DNA from 2 places in the Pseudoalteromonas sp. CNAT2-18.1 genome. Region 2 is predicted to be linked to the other one. Evidence: predicted binding sites of a transcription regulator. Region 2 holds the regulator's gene; the other holds the start of a gene.

Region 1 (7,993 bases), on a different contig from region 2:
GTCGGCAAAGCCCTTAATACGCCATTGCTGGCTAATTTGGTAGTGCATATCTAACTCGAAGCCATAAAGTTCGGCGTCTTGGGACTGATATTGATACACTGTCATGGCGTCTTCATCGCCAAGCTGTGCAGCAATGAAGCCTTCATCATGCTCATATACCAAGCCAGTATCTTGTTGGTAATAGAAGTTTTCAACGTCGTTATAGAACACACTTAGGTTAACGCCAAAATCACCGATGTATTTACGCCAGCTGACATCGATGTTATTTGCCACTTCTTGTTGCACATTTTGGCCGTTAAAGTGCGCCTCACCGTCTTCTATATCATAAGCAAGACCTAACTCGTACGTTGATGTTGCGATATGCTCACCGTTAGATAGCAGCTCAGCCGTCAGTGGAGCACGCTCAGAATGAGATAAACTGACAGCTAAACTGTAACCTTCTTGGTACTGCCAAATCCCACCTAATGAAAAACTCATGTTTGTTTCATCATACTCGTAAGCGATTAGCTCTGGGTCTTCGAGGTGCTCATCATGATGCGCTTGTTCATGGTCATGATTGTCATGTTCATCTTCATGCTCTGATGTACCAGCTATATCGCTGGACAAACTGTAATCTTCGACGCGAGCACCAAGCTCTAATGTCCAGTCACCAAATTCACGCTCTTCCAGCAAGTACAGGGCGTGTACTTGCGTTTCTGTCGCAGGTGTAAAGGCTTCGGCACCCGAAGCTGCATAGTCAGAGTCAGTGTAGTGATAGCCCAATGTACCGTGCCATTGACCAACGCGATGCTTGGCATTGATGCGTGCTTCATGGGTGGTATTTTCGAATAAGGTACCGATTGTCTGTTCTTCCACTTCAGCGTGTCGGTAGTCTGTGTAACCTGCGCGAACGCTCAGTGTTTCTATGATACTGTCGTGGAATGAGTAACTTGCTAACGCTTGCCAGCGGTCTTGCTCAACGCGCGCAAATACATTGTGGGCTTGCTCTTCGCCGGCATGTTCATCGTGACCGTCATGCTCATCTTCGTGTCCATGCTCTTCATGGCCATGTTCATCGTGTCCGTGCTCTTCATGATCGTGATGGTCATGAGAGTGGGCTGGAATTCCGTAGTCGCTCTCAATACGGCCATAAGACAAACCAAGGGTCCAATGATCAGCAACGTAACTGGTGCCTAAATTAACCGTGGCACTATCGATAAAGGTATTATCCACTTTATCGTGAGCCTCTAATTCGCCCTCATGCTCTTGGGTGTAAAAACGTGGAGTCTCATAATCATGACCAACACGGTCAGTGCCATCGACATGGACATTAAAGCCATCGTGACCCGCTGCAAACTTACCCGCATAGGTGTTGGTAGTCGATACGGTATCATGGCTGTATTCAGCCGCTCCTTCGTAACCCTCAATACGATCGGTGGGGATACGGTTATCAACGACGTTCACTACACCACCGATAGCACCAGAGCCATACAACAACGTAGCTGGGCCACGAAGTACTTCTATTTGCTCAGCAGCAATAGACTCGGTGGTCACAGCATGATCCGGACCGACGCGAGAGGCATCACTGCTGTCTAAACCATTTTGAGTGATCTTTACACGTGGGCCATCTAAACCACGAATGATAGGGCTCGATGCAACAGGACCGAAATAACTGGCGTTAATGCCTGGGATCCCTTTGAGAGTCTCACCCAATGTTGGTTGCGCGCTATCACGCAGTGCATCGCCGCTCAGTACAGATACTGGCGATACCATGTCGAGGTTATTTTTATCCAGTCCCGAAGCGTAAACAACAACGGTTTCAATTGCGGAGGGGGTGAGGTTGACTTGAACCGTTTGGTCTTGCTCGTTGACCGCCACGCGCTTATCAATATAGTCGTCTTTACTGAAATGTAGCTCGCCCGCTGCATCTAGGGTGATTGAAAACTCACCATTGGCATTGGTACGAACGCTTTGCTGTTTACCATGGTAGTGGACAATAACGTTTTCGATGGGTTGTTGTTGAGGGTCGATAACGGTTCCGGTCACAGTGCCCGCGAGCGCATTGGGCGCACTCAGTAGCGCGGCAATAGTGAGAGAAAGAGGCGCAGGTTTGAACATAAGAATACTTCCAGTTACTGACATTGGCTATAATATAACATTAGCAAATCAATAAACTCAACAATGTTATACTATAACCTCGAGTTTATTCGTTGTTACCCAGCGCCTTGCTCTATACTTACTAAGTATCAAGGATCAGGAAGCGGGACTTATGAGCGATAAAGGAAGGGTGTTTAAAGCACACTTTACAATTAATGATAACGTTCATCACTGCCAATTGAATGAGCATTTTACAACCGCGCGGCGAGATAACGAATCCCTACATCACTTTATCCTACGACTGCTTGGATTTTGCTTATTTGCTTATCGCCATGACCTTACGTTATGTGACGCTCGTGAGAAACCACAGCGTGATGTTTATGCCAAAAATAATTTCGATGATTATGAGCTGGTTATCGAAGTGTTCACAGGTGATATTAAGGTCTTAAATAAGCTGTATCACGAGGCTCAACAATTGTATGTGATCACCGTACTGCCTGTTGATAGTGAGCTACAGCACTGGTTACTAGCACATCAGCGAGTTGAGCTAATTGCTATCGAAAACGCTTTTATTGCGCGCTTAGAGGCCATGTTGGCGCGCTCTTTGGCATGGCATGTGAGTGTTGACAGTGATGAAATCAGTATTACTGCCAATGATGTATTTGTTCGTTCAGCACTGCAGGTGAGTTGGTTCTAGTCGTCAAAACTTATTGTAATGTCACCTTCAGGGGTGGAGCAACACAGTAATATTTCACCATCACGAATAAAAGCAAGCGGCTCGTGGCGATACACCACGCTGCCTTGACATAGCTTGGCTCGACAAGCACCGCAAAAACCTTCACGGCATTGATATGGCGCATCGACACCTTGGCTTTCTAGGCTATGTAACAAGCTGGGGCTCTGCTCTGGGTGAAGCAGGGCTTGGCCATTAAGTGTGATTGTAGCGGGTTTGTTAGACACGATTAGGAAGAGTAGGGGCCCAAAGGGGCCCCACTTATATTAAAGGTCAAAGTCACCAAAGTCGTTAGCATCCACTTGCGAATCGATTTGACCAACTAAGTAAGAGCTGATTTCCGCTTCCTGCGGAGCAACTTGCACGTTATCAGATACCAACCAAGCATTGATCCATGGGATTGGATTGCTTTGAGTTTCAAATTGAGTTGGCAAGCCCACCGCGCTCATACGCACATTGGTAATGTACTCAACGTACTGACAGAGAATGTCTTTGTTGAGCCCTATCATAGAGCCATCTTTGAAGAGATATTCAGCCCACTCTTTTTCTTGTTGCGCTGCATCGACAAACATCGCAATGGCTTGTTCGCGGCACTCGGCTGCTACCTCTGCCATTTGCGGGTCGTCCTTACCTTCTTGCATAATATTGAGCATGTGCTGCGTACCAGAGAGGTGCAAGGCTTCATCACGAGCGATAAGCTTAATGATTTTCGCATTGCCTTCCATCAGTTCACGCTCTGCAAACGCAAACGAGCATGCAAACGACACATAGAAGCGAATGGCTTCGAGAATATTTACCGACATCATCGCTAAATACAAACGTTTCTTAAGCTCGTACAGGCTCACATCAATGACATCGCCGTTGATGGTGTGCTGACCTTCGCCGTACAGGTTATAAATTGATGTTAAGTGAATTAAGTCATCATAGTAACGAGTCACCGCGTCGGCACGTTCATTGATTTTGTCATTGGTGACAATGTCATCAAAAATAAGCTCAGGGGATTGCGTTACATTGCGAATGATATGAGTGTATGAGCGACTGTGGATGGTCTCACTGAACGCCCATGTTTCTATCCAGGTTTCCAACTCGGGCAGCGACACGATAGGTAGCAAGGCAACGTTGGGTGAGCGCCCTTGAACACTGTCTAGCAGGGTTTGGTATTTCAGGTTGCTCAAGAAAATGTGACGTTCATGATCGGGCAATGATTGAAAATCAACACGGTCTTTGCTGACATCCACTTCTTCCGGGCGCCAAAAGAAAGACAGTTGCTTTTCAATTAACTTCTCAAAAATAGGGTACTTCTGCTGGTCGTAACGTGACACATTCACCGTTTGCCCAAAAAACATCGGTTCTTTTAATTGGTCGTTATGATTACGGCTAAAAGTGGTGTATGACATAGTCGTGGGGTCTCAATCTACTTGGTAGAACAACAAAGGAATGCGGCTGTACACAGCCGCATGCTGTAATTATATTTTACACGCGCCGCCTTCACAGCCGTCATCGGCTTGTTCTGGCTTAAGCTCGTCTTGCGAGTCAGCTGCACCATCACGAGTGTTATGGTAGTACAACGTTTTGACACCAAGCTTGTACGCGGTCAGTAAGTCTTTAAGCAGTAACTTCATAGGTACTTTACCGCCTTCGAACTTGTTTGGATCATAGTTGGTATTGGCTGAAATCGTTTGGTCAACGAATTTCTGCATAATGCCAACAAGTTGCAGGTAGCCATCGTTAGAAGGGATATCCCAAAGTAACTCGTACTGCTCTTTCAAACGCTCATATTCAGGCACTACCTGCTTCAAAATACCGTCTTTAGATGCTTTAACGCTGATGTGCCCACGCGGTGGCTCGATGCCATTAGTGGCATTAGAAATCTGCGATGATGTCTCTGAAGGCATTAATGCTGAAAGCGTCGAGTTACGCATACCATGGGTTTTAATGCTTTCGCGTAGTCCATCCCAATCAAGGTGTAACGGCTCGTCACATACACTATCGAGATCCTTCTTATAAGTATCGATAGGCATAATGCCTTGAGCATAGGTTGTTTCGTTAAACTTAGGACAAGCGCCTTTTTCTTTCGCTAACTCATTTGACGCTTTCATTAAGTAATATTGAATCGCCTCAAAAGTTTTGTGTGTTAACGCGTTGGCACTGCCGTCGGAATAACGTTTGCCATTTTTAGCTAAGTAATAGGCAAAGTTAATGACGCCAATACCCAAAGTACGGCGGCCCATGGTGGCGTTATACGCAGCAGGAACAGGGTACTCTTGGTAATCCAACAGGCTATCAAGGGCGCGGACACCTAGTTCGGCCAGCTCTTCGAGCTCGTCGAGTGAATTAATAGCACCGAGGTTAAATGCCGATAGCGTACACAAGGCAATTTCGCCTTCTTCGTCCATAACATTATTCATCGGCTTAGTCGGCAACGCGATTTCTAAACATAAATTAGATTGGCGAATAGGCGCGACTTTCGCATCGAACGGGCTGTGAGTATTACAATGATCCACGTTCTGCAGATAGATGCGCCCAGTGCTGGCACGCTCTTGCAAAAACATCGAAAACAGCTCAATGGCCTTGATACGCTTTTTGCGAATACTGTCGTCTTGTTCGTACTGCACATATAGCTGTTCGAACTTTTCTTGGTCTTCGAAAAAGGCATCGTACAAGCCTGGTACATCCGATGGACTGAATAAGGTAATGTGGCCGTCTTTAATGAGTCGGGTATACATCAGCTTATTAAACTGCACACCATAATCTAGATGGCGTACCCGGTTGTCATCGACACCTCGGTTATTCTTCAAGACCAGCAGGTTTTCCACTTCCAAGTGCCACAGTGGGTAGAAGAGTGTGGCTGCGCCGCCGCGCACCCCACCTTGAGAACAGCTTTTTACTGCCGTTTGGAAGTGCTTATAAAATGGGATACAACCTGTATGGTAGGCTTCACCGTTACGAATTGGGCTGCCTAGGGCACGAATGCGTCCAGCGTTAATACCAATACCGGCTCGCTGTGATACGTATTTAACGATTGCAGAAGAAGTCGCGTTAATGGAATCTAGGCTATCGTCACACTCAATCAGTACGCATGAGCTAAATTGACGAGTCGGTGTGCGCACACCCGACATAATCGGTGTTGGCAACGAAATTTTGAATGTAGAAACGGCATCGTAAAAGCGCTTAACATAGTCAAGACGCGTTTCTTTTGGGTATTCAGAGAATAAGCTGGCAGCCACTAATACATATAAAAATTGCGCGCTCTCGTAAATGTCGCCAGTAACACGGTTTTGAACTAGGTATTTGCCTTCCAATTGCTTTACTGCGGCGTAGCTGAAGTTTAAGTCTCGGCTATGATCAATAAAGGCATCCATTTGCTCGAACTCAGACTGAGTGTAATCAGTGAGTAAATGTTGATCGTAGCGTTTATCTTCAACGAGCTTAACTACGTGGTCATACAGCTTCGGTGGCTCAAATTGGCCATAAGCCTTCTTTCTTAGATGAAAGATGGCAAGGCGAGCTGCCAAAAACTGATAGTCAGGAGTGTCTTTTGAGATCAGATCTGCTGCTGACTTAATGATTGTCTCATGAATGTCTTCGGTGCGGATACCGTCATAGAACTGAATATGGGACTTAAGTTCAACTTGTGAGACAGATACATTATTCAGACCTTCTGCCGCCCAAGTAATAACGCGATGGATTTTATCTAAATCCAGCGCTTCCTTACGTCCGTCGCGTTTACTAACAGATAGCTGTTGGTTCATAGTTATTGCCCGTATTTATAATTAGTTGTCTTAGCGCACGGCTGAGAAATACGTGTTGCCGCCCGTATTTACACCAGCGGATGTTACTTTACTGCCAGGATAGTGCTTCGCTATCACCTATTTATGAGTACAGCAGATTAAAGCACGGCCTAATTGGCCAAGATTTAAACACTATATATGGTGTTTTCATCACAGCGACTCACAAGATAGTGGGGTAGCGATGCTTTTGCAAGAGGCGCATACCTTGACAATCTGTGGATAACTACAAGGGGTTAGTGATCGTTAACCTTATAGCATTTTTAAAGCTGTATTTAGATGAAAATCAACGCCAAAAAAAACAATTTAAACGAAATTTTTGTACCGATAGCGACTGATTTTTTTATCATCAATACGCTTAAATTGTATTCGTGACGATCATTTCAAATCACTATATCTGGTGTTCAAAAATTAACAAGCCACCAGATATAGTGTATTCGTCATCCGCGAATTTGCCAATACAATGTGCGGATCATTTTCGATCACAGTAATTTTTCGAAGTGCAATATATAGTTAACGCTAACGTCGTTGTTAAGGGTAAATTGTTTTGTCAGCGGGTTATAACTTAAGCCGGCGCTGTGACGCACTTTGAGCCCTTGTTGCTCAGCCCATGCTATAAGTTGCGAGGGGCGAATAAACTTACTATGGTCGTGCGTGCCTTCAGGAACCATTTTTAGCACCTTCTCCGCCCCCAGTATTGCCAATAAATAGGCTTTAGTGGTTTTATTGAGCGTAGAGAAATACACATTTGCTCCTGGTTTAGCGAGGCGGGCGGCGGCGGCAATAACCGACTCGGGTTCAGGCACATGTTCAAGCATTTCCATACAAGTGACCACATCAAACTGTTCACTGTGGTGTTCGCTAAATGCTTCGGCAGTGCTTAACTGATAATCCACTTTTACCCCAGACTCCAGCGCGTGCAGCTTCGCTACATTGAGTGGCTCTTGGCCCATATCAATGCCCGTGACTTGGGCGCCAAGTTTGGCCATGCTTTCAGCTAAAATTCCACCTCCGCAGCCTATATCCACGGCCTGCTTTTGCGCCAGCCCTTGTGCGTGCTGGGCGATGAAATCCAGTCGCAGAGGGTTGATATCGTGTAGTGGTTTGAATTCGCCGTCGAAATCCCACCAACGTTCGGCAATGGCCTCAAATTTAGCTATTTCACTGTGGTCTACATTTTGATGTTCGGTCATATAAAACTTCCTCGTGTTTATGAGGCCATTATACGGGGGGATTTTCGCAAATCGCAAAGATTTAGCGCCTGTAAAATCAAAAATAATGTGATAGCATGAACGCAGATAATAACGACAAATGACAGTCGCTGATTCTCCTTCACTTTGTCGGGAACGGAGGCTGTCAATGAAGAAGGAAAGTGGAATCAATGACTGATCTCGCC
Region 2 (7,993 bases):
GACGCCAAGTGCGAAGCAAAAACTGCCCACACCAATACTAGTGACTGAAAAAACCGCTGCAATGTCACACCCAGACTCAAATCTTATATTCCTGGCAAATAACCTACTTTAATTAACGCTTGGAGGCAAATTAGCGAGCATATGCCGGCGAGAATATCATCTGCCATAATCCCAAGCCCACCATGCAGACGTTTATCAAGCATACGGATTGGTCCAGGCTTGGCAATATCGAAAAACCGAAACAGGGCAAAGCCCACCACTAAGGTCTGCCAATTAATAGCCGCTCCTATCATGGTAATATAAAACCCTGCCACTTCGTCCCAAACAATAGCCGGATGGTCATGCACACCCAAGTCATCTGCGGTTTTACCACAGGCCCACACACCCACAGTGCATAGCATGAGCGCCATTGCTGCCTGCACCCACAGTGGCATACCCCAGGTCATAAAAATAAAAGGAATTGCCGCAAAGGTACCCACGGTACCTGGGGCTTTGGGACTTAAACCTAAGCCAAAACCTAGGCCTAAAAACTGATGACCACGACGTAGATTAAATAAGCTTGTAGTGATCACGCGTCACCCTGTATAAAATGTTCAAAGCCCACTTGGGCGACATCGAGTTTATCTTCACCGTTAAGTACCTCGACCTTCCCCTCGCCACCACGAATTTGGCCAATGCACACAGCCTCGATGCCATACTGACTCAAACGATTGTCCAGCATCGCTTTGTGGTTCTCGGGTACCGTGTAAAGCAACTCGTAGTCATCGCCATAGCCAAGCACATAAGGCCATTTCGCCTCGCCTTCAATGCTCTGACGAAAGGCTTCTGACGTTGGAATTTTATCGGCATGAATGGTGGCACTGACCAAAGACATATCTAAAATATGTTGTAAATCAGCCAAGAGCCCATCGGAGATATCAATGGCAGAGCTGGCGTAGCCACGTAAGACCTGTCCTGCTGCCACCCGGGGCGTCGGATACTCCAATTTAGTGGTCAGCTTCTTCAGCCATTCAGGGGCAATATCTAAGTGTTGTTTGCGCGCTTCGATAGCCAGGCCCGCATCACCCAACGGTCCGGTAACATAAATCCAATCGCCGGGTTTAGCACCGCCGCGTGTTAACGCTTTGCCGGTAGGCACCGTGCCTTTGGCACATACGGTAACAGTAAGTGGGCCTTGCGTAGTATCACCACCAATGATTTGCACGTTGAAATATTCTGCTATTTCATGCATGCCTGCGGTGAACTCTTCTAACCATTCTACTTCGGCTTTCGGTAAGGTAAGCGCCACAGAAACCCACGCAGGCTCGGCGCCCATTGCAGCAAGGTCACTGAGGTTAACGGCGATAGCCCGGTGCCCCAAAGCGCGCGGTGACATATCTTCAAAAAAGTGCACACCAGCCACCATGGTGTCAGTGGTAATGGCTAATTGGCTGTTTTCCGGAATACTCACCAAGGCGCAGTCATCACCTATGCCAAGATTCACATCCCGGCGTGTGATCCCTCGGCCTTTAAAGTATCGGTTTATTAATTCAAATTCTTGCATACACAAAAAAGCCGGCCTCAGCCGGCTCTCCTTGTTAAAGGTGCTTAGCTATTACGTAGCTGCTTAATGGCTTTATCAAGCACACCATTAACGAATTTATGACTGTCATCGGCACCAAACATTTTCGCCAGCTCAATGCCTTCATTGATGGCCACTTTGTATGGCACGTCATCTCGGAATTTAAGCTCATACGCACAAAGTCGTAAAATGGCTTTTTCTACCATATCAATTTCTTCGTACGGACGCGTCAAATGCGGAGCTAAGACTTCGTCTAGTTGTTTTGAGTTAACGGCAACACCGCGCGCTAGGTCTTTAAAATACTCTACATCGACCTTAGTCACGTCATTCTCGATTAACATGTTTTGTTCGATATCAGCAATAGCGTTACCGCTCATTTGCCAAGAGTAAACGGCCTGTAAGGCCAATATGCGCGCTTTGCGTCTCGCTGCTGGTTTCACTGTGAACCCTTAAATTTTGTCTAAAACATTAACCATTTCTAGGGCACCTAATGCAGCTTCGCCGCCTTTGTTACCCATTTTTGTACCGGCACGCTCAATGGCCTGCTCTATGCTTTCAGTCGTTAATACGCCAAAAGCAACCGGTACATCATACTCAAGCGATACCTGCGCCAAGCCTTTATTCGACTCACCGGCAACTAAATCAAAGTGCGGAGTGCCGCCACGAATAATCACGCCCAAGGCGATGATAGCATCGAACTCACCTTTGGCGGCAATGCGCTTGGCAGCAAGAGGTAACTCAACCGCACCCGGCACATACACCACGGTAATATCATCATCGCTGACGTTACCTGTACGCTTTAGCTCATCGACTGCGCCGTCCAATAAACTGCGACCAATGTAGTCGTTAAAACGCGAAATCACGATGGCAAATTTTTTGCCCGGTGCAAACTTGTTACCTTCAATAATTTTCATCTGTAAACCTTAATTGATTCTGCCAAGGCGTGATGCCGGCGAAATGCGGATATCGCAAAATTGCCGCGCATCATAGCATAATTGAAAAAAAATAGCTGCTTATTCTGGCTGTACGTAGTCAACCACCTCAAGGTGGAAACCTGACAGCGCATGATACTTCTTCGGCATGCTCATTAAGCGCATTTTGGTGATGCCTAAATCCGCTAAGATTTGCGAGCCGATGCCCACGGTGCGCGATGTTCCCTGGATTTTACGGTGGTTGGCACTTTCGCCAGCATCTTCCAAAGCAAAGGCCTTAACCATAGCTTCGATATCTTCACTGCGCTCTTGCTTACCAAGGATAACCAACACACCATCATGTTCAGCGATATAGGCCATGGCGTTAGACAATGTCCAACTGCGGTCCGCGCCTCGATCGGAAAGTAAAATATCGTTAAAGGTGCTTTGTAAATGCACCCGCACTAAGGTTGGGTCGCTGATATCACCTTTGATCATCGCATAGTGCAGCTGACCATCGATGGTGTCTTTGTAGGTAACTAGATCAAACTCACCGTACTGTGTTGGTAGTTTACACTTCGCCACTTGCTCGATGGTGGTTTCGTTAAGATTACGGTACTCGATTAAATCGGCAATAGTGCCCATTTTTATGCCATGCTCTTTAGCAAAGACTTCGAGTTGCGGACGACGCGCCATGGTGCCATCGGGGTTCAGGATTTCGACGATAACCGAGGACGGCTCAAGGCCCGCAAGGCGTGCTAAATCGCAGCCAGCCTCAGTATGCCCTGCACGTGTCAGTACGCCGCCAGGCTGTGCCATAATGGGGAAAATATGCCCCGGCTGGACGATGTCTTCTGGCACTGCTCCTTTGGCAACAGCGGCTTGTACCGTGCGGGCACGATCTGCGGCCGAAATACCGGTGGTCACCCCTTTTGCCGCTTCAATGGATAAGGTAAAGTTGGTTGAGAATTGCGCGCCATTATTACTGACCATTAAAGGCAGTGCTAATTGTTCACAACGCGCCTGGGTAAGCGTCAAGCAAATAAGGCCTCGGCCATAGGTGGCCATGAAATTAATGGCATCGGCGCTGATGTGTTCGGCGGCGATAATGAGATCGCCTTCGTTTTCACGATCTTCATCATCCATGAGGATAACCATCTTGCCATTTTTAATGTCGTCGATGATCTCCGCTGCGGTGTTTAAACTCATATCTTGCCCATTATCGTTTATTTTATAAATCCAGCTTGCGCCAGCAAGCTCTCGGAAACTGAGGATTGAGGCTGCTCAGCCTTGGCGCCATTAATTAGGCGCTCTAAATAGCGAGCTATTTGGTCAACCTCAAGGTTAACCTGGGTGCCCACTTGAAAATCTGCAATCGTGGTTTGCTCTAAAGTGTGCGGCACAATGGTCAGCTTAAAGCGACTACCGTGAACCTCGTTGACGGTCAAACTGGCACCATCAATACACACTGAACCTTTATAGGGAATATACTTCATCAGTTCGGCGTCGGTTTGCAGCCAATACTCAATAGCGCGGGCGTTGCTACGCACATCAACCACTTCGGCAATGCCGTCTACGTGCCCAGAAACCAAATGACCCCCTAACCTTGATAATGGCTGCAGCGCCTTTTCAAGATTAACACGTTGGCCTTGCTGGTAATGCGCAAAGCGTGTGAGTGATAAGGTTTCGCGCGATACGTCGGCACTGAACCCATCACTGAATTTTTGTGTCACCGTAAGGCAAACGCCGTTCGTGGCAATGCTGTCACCCAAGGCCACATCGTCCATGTTGAGACTATCGCTGCTGACGCGCACTTTTAAATCGCCATCAACAAAAGTGAGTGAACTTAAGGTTCCGGTTGCTTCTATAATGCCTGTAAACATGGCTATTCCACTGCTCTTTTATCTAGGGTAAGGCGCACATCTTCGCCTATGGGGCGCATATCGATAAATTGCATCTGTTCAATGTCGTTCATATCGGCAAATGGACCTATGTTCACCAGCCCTTTGGCACCTTGGCCCATAAGTTTAGGGGCTAAATAAACCACATAGCGGTCAATAAGCCGCTGCTTCGCAAAGGCTCCCGCTAGGGTCGCGCCTCCTTCAAGCCACAGCGAATTAATATCATCTGCAGCCAGTTGCGTGAGTAACGCGGCTAAATCTACATGGCCATCGTTATCCCCGGCGACATGCAACTCGGTTACATTGTTGGGCCATTGCTGCACTTTATCAAGCGCAGGAGCTGTGCGTGAGCGCACGATAATAATCTTACCGGGCGTCTGCATTAACGCTAAATCGGGTGTGAGCCGATAGCGACTGTCGATAATCACCCGCACCGGTTGACGCACTTGCGCCAGCGGGTAATCGGCAAGTTGCTGTTCGTTTAGGCGCACATTTAATTGCGCATTGTCGCTTATCACCGTATCGGCACCCGAGACAATGGCGCAATGTTGCGCTCGCAAGCTATGCACATCAGCACGGGCGTCACTGCAAGTAATCCATTTACTTTGGCCATTGGCGAGCGCTGTTTTGCCATCAATGCTGGCTGCTAGTTTGCAGGTGACAAACGGGCGCTGAGTACGCATACGTTTTAAAAAGCCCGTATTAAGCGCTTCGGCTTGGGCACCGAGCAAACCATACTCAACGTCGATGCCAGCGGCCTCAAGCATCGCCATGCCCCGGCCACTGACTTGCGGATTAGGGTCTTGCATAGCACACACTACTTTAGCAACTTTGGCGGCTATCAAGGCGCCAGCACAAGGGCCGGTGCGGCCGGTATGGCTGCACGGCTCTAAGGTCACATATGCGGTGGCTCCCTCGGCATTTTCTGCAGCGGCATTTAAGGCATGAATTTCTGCGTGCGGCGTCCCCGCCTGAATGTGAAAGCCTTCGCCAATCACCTTATCATCTTTAACCAACACGCAGCCCACATTCGGATTGGGGGTGGTGGTAAAACGCCCCTGCCAGGCTAAGGCAATAGCGCGGCGCATAAAGTGCTCATCTTGTGCACTGAAGCTCATATTAATCCCCTAGACGGGCGATTTCTTCGCCAAATTCACGGATATCTTCAAACGAGCGGTACACCGATGCAAAGCGCACATAGGCCACTTTATCCAGCCCTTTCAGCGCTTCCATAATACATTCGCCAATAAGCAAAGAGCTGACCTCTCGCTCACCGGTAGCTCGAATTTGCGATTTGATTTGATGCACCACCTCATCAACCTGCTCGGTTTTCACCGGCCGCCTTTCTAAGGCACGATGTAAGCCGTTAAGGAGCTTATCTTCGTTGAATGGTTCACGTGAGCCGTCCCGTTTAATCACGCGCGGCATTACCAACTCGGCGCCTTCAAAAGTAGTGAAACGTTCATGGCAATCAATGCATTCGCGACGGCGTCGAACCTGATGGCCGCCGCCCACTAACCGGGAGTCGATAACCTTGGTATCTTTGGCGCTGCAAAAAGGACAATGCATAGTGACTGGGGTTCCTGTAGAAAACAAAAAGGCCGCTATTTTTGCGGCCTTTATCATACACAAATGTTTGCCTAATGGCTATTTAGTGCAGCTTAGGCATACACTGGAAACTTAGCACAGATTGCTTTCACTTGCTCTTTCACTTTTGCCTGAACATCAGTGCTTTCGATGTTATCAAGTACATCGCAGATCCAGCCAGCAAGTTCTTTCGCTTCTGCTTCTTTGAAGCCACGGCGAGTAATCGCTGGTGAACCAAGACGTAAACCAGAAGTGACAAACGGTGAACGTGGGTCATTCGGTACTGAGTTCTTATTCACCGTGATATTGGCGTTACCGAGTGCTGCATCAGCATCTTTACCGGTAATGTCTTTATCGATTAAATCAAGCAGGAATAGGTGGTTGTCCGTTTTTCCTGATACCACTTTATAACCGCGCTCTTGTAACACTGATACCATTGCTTGTGCGTTAGCCACAACCTGTTGCTGGTATGCTTTAAATTCTGGCTGTAGCGCTTCTTTGAAAGCCACCGCTTTGGCTGCAATAACATGACACAGTGGGCCACCTTGACCGCCTGGGAAAACCGCGCTGTTAAGCTTCTTATAAATATCTTCATCACCACAATTAGAGATGATTAAACCGCCGCGTGGGCCCGCTAGCGTTTTGTGCGTGGTGGTGGTGATCACATGTGCGTAAGGCACTGGGCTTGGGTACACACCGGCAGCGATAAGGCCAGCTACGTGTGCCATATCTACAAATAAGTAAGCACCGACTTTATCGGCAATCTCGCGGAAACGCTGCCAATCAACGATACCAGAATAAGCTGAGAAACCACCAATGATCATCTTTGGCTTGTGCTCAAGGGCAAGGGCTTCAACTTGATCGTAATCGATCTCGCCGGTTTGCTCATTCAAACCATATTGAATGGCATTGTAGGTTTTGCCTGAGAAGTTTACATGTGCACCATGAGTTAAGTGACCGCCATGAGCTAAGCTCATGCCTAGTACAGTGTCGTGTGGCTGAAGTAGCGCTTGAAACACTGCGGCGTTAGCTTGCGAACCGGCATGCGGTTGCACGTTTGCATACTCAGTGCCAAACAGCTCGTTAGCACGGTCAATCGCCAGTTGCTCAACAACGTCGACGTGCTCACAACCACCGTAGTAGCGTTTGCCCGGATAGCCTTCGGCATATTTATTGGTAAGCTGTGAGCCCTGCGCTTCAAGTACGCGTGGACTACAGTAGTTTTCCGAGGCAATAAGCTCAATATGCTCTTCTTGACGAGAAACCTCATCGCCCATCGCTTTGGCAAGTTCTGGATCAAAGTCTGCAATGTTCATGCTACGTTCTAACATGCTGTCTCCTAGGTGCAACGTAATTGTCGATTTGAAAGGTGTTATTGTACGCGCAAACCGCGCATTTGCCTATCAAGGATGTGTGAGCTTATTTAAACAAGGATTGAATTTTTTTCACAGCCCTAAAAGAATGATATTTTTAAATCCAAAACATAATAAAAATAAATAAAAAATCACTATTTTATTTTTATTGCTAATGAAAAAATCGACTTTTCAGTATCAGTGCCGGTAACTTGTCACTATGATCAATAAGCCGCCCAGCAATCACATGGATCACCCCTTGGTGGTTTTCTATTACCCCTTTTACTTCCAATAAACGTGCGGTTAGAAAGGCTTGTTGCTGGGCCTTCGCCGTTGCCTGCCACACCACGACATTGGTGTTGCCGGTTTCATCTTCCAAAGTTAGAAATGTCACCCCGGCGGCACTGCCTGGTGATTGCCGTCCAGTGACCAAGCCAGCAATAGTGACACTGGCGCCACTGCGACAAAGACGCAATTGCTGGGCGGTTTTTGCGTGCTGTAATCCCCCTTCGGCGCGTAAATAACACAGGGGGTGCGCGCCCATATTGACCCCCATACTGGCATAATCTTCTAGGGTATCCTGTAACTTACTTGGCGGTGCTAATGGCAATGCATCGCTCTGTTCACCAAAGAGCGGTAACCGCTGTTGTTTGTCGATAATCTGCCAGCGGCTATTAAAGC

Evidence for each region. Region 2 encodes NrdR, which represses ribonucleotide reductase genes. Its sites were predicted from a motif close to AAACACNANATNTNGTGTTT; they were not measured.
Region 1: the regulator NrdR is predicted to act here: its motif matches at 6,728-6,747, upstream of nrdA (class 1a ribonucleoside-diphosphate reductase subunit alpha).

What each region holds. Positions count from the first base shown of each region.
Region 1 is NZ_JAKRFR010000002.1:176,017-184,009, forward strand. It holds gene MHM94_RS04200 (TonB-dependent receptor) at 1-2,097, opposite strand, end outside; gene MHM94_RS04205 (YaeQ family protein) at 2,249-2,773, shown strand; gene yfaE (class I ribonucleotide reductase maintenance protein YfaE) at 2,770-3,015, opposite strand; gene nrdB (class Ia ribonucleoside-diphosphate reductase subunit beta) at 3,076-4,206, opposite strand; gene nrdA (class 1a ribonucleoside-diphosphate reductase subunit alpha) at 4,276-6,561, opposite strand; gene ubiG (bifunctional 2-polyprenyl-6-hydroxyphenol methylase/3-demethylubiquinol 3-O-methyltransferase UbiG) at 7,080-7,790, opposite strand; gene gyrA (DNA gyrase subunit A) at 7,979-7,993, shown strand, end outside.
Region 2 is NZ_JAKRFR010000003.1:14,307-22,299, forward strand. It holds gene MHM94_RS06935 (diguanylate cyclase) at 1-32, opposite strand, end outside; gene MHM94_RS06940 (phosphatidylglycerophosphatase A) at 84-572, opposite strand; gene thiL (thiamine-phosphate kinase) at 569-1,543, opposite strand; gene nusB (transcription antitermination factor NusB) at 1,588-2,001, opposite strand; gene ribE (6,7-dimethyl-8-ribityllumazine synthase) at 2,011-2,475, opposite strand; gene ribBA (bifunctional 3,4-dihydroxy-2-butanone-4-phosphate synthase/GTP cyclohydrolase II) at 2,575-3,681, opposite strand; gene MHM94_RS06965 (riboflavin synthase) at 3,699-4,355, opposite strand; gene ribD (bifunctional diaminohydroxyphosphoribosylaminopyrimidine deaminase/5-amino-6-(5-phosphoribosylamino)uracil reductase RibD) at 4,358-5,491, opposite strand; gene nrdR (transcriptional regulator NrdR) at 5,493-5,942, opposite strand; gene glyA (serine hydroxymethyltransferase) at 6,035-7,291, opposite strand; gene MHM94_RS06985 (error-prone DNA polymerase) at 7,485-7,993, opposite strand, start outside.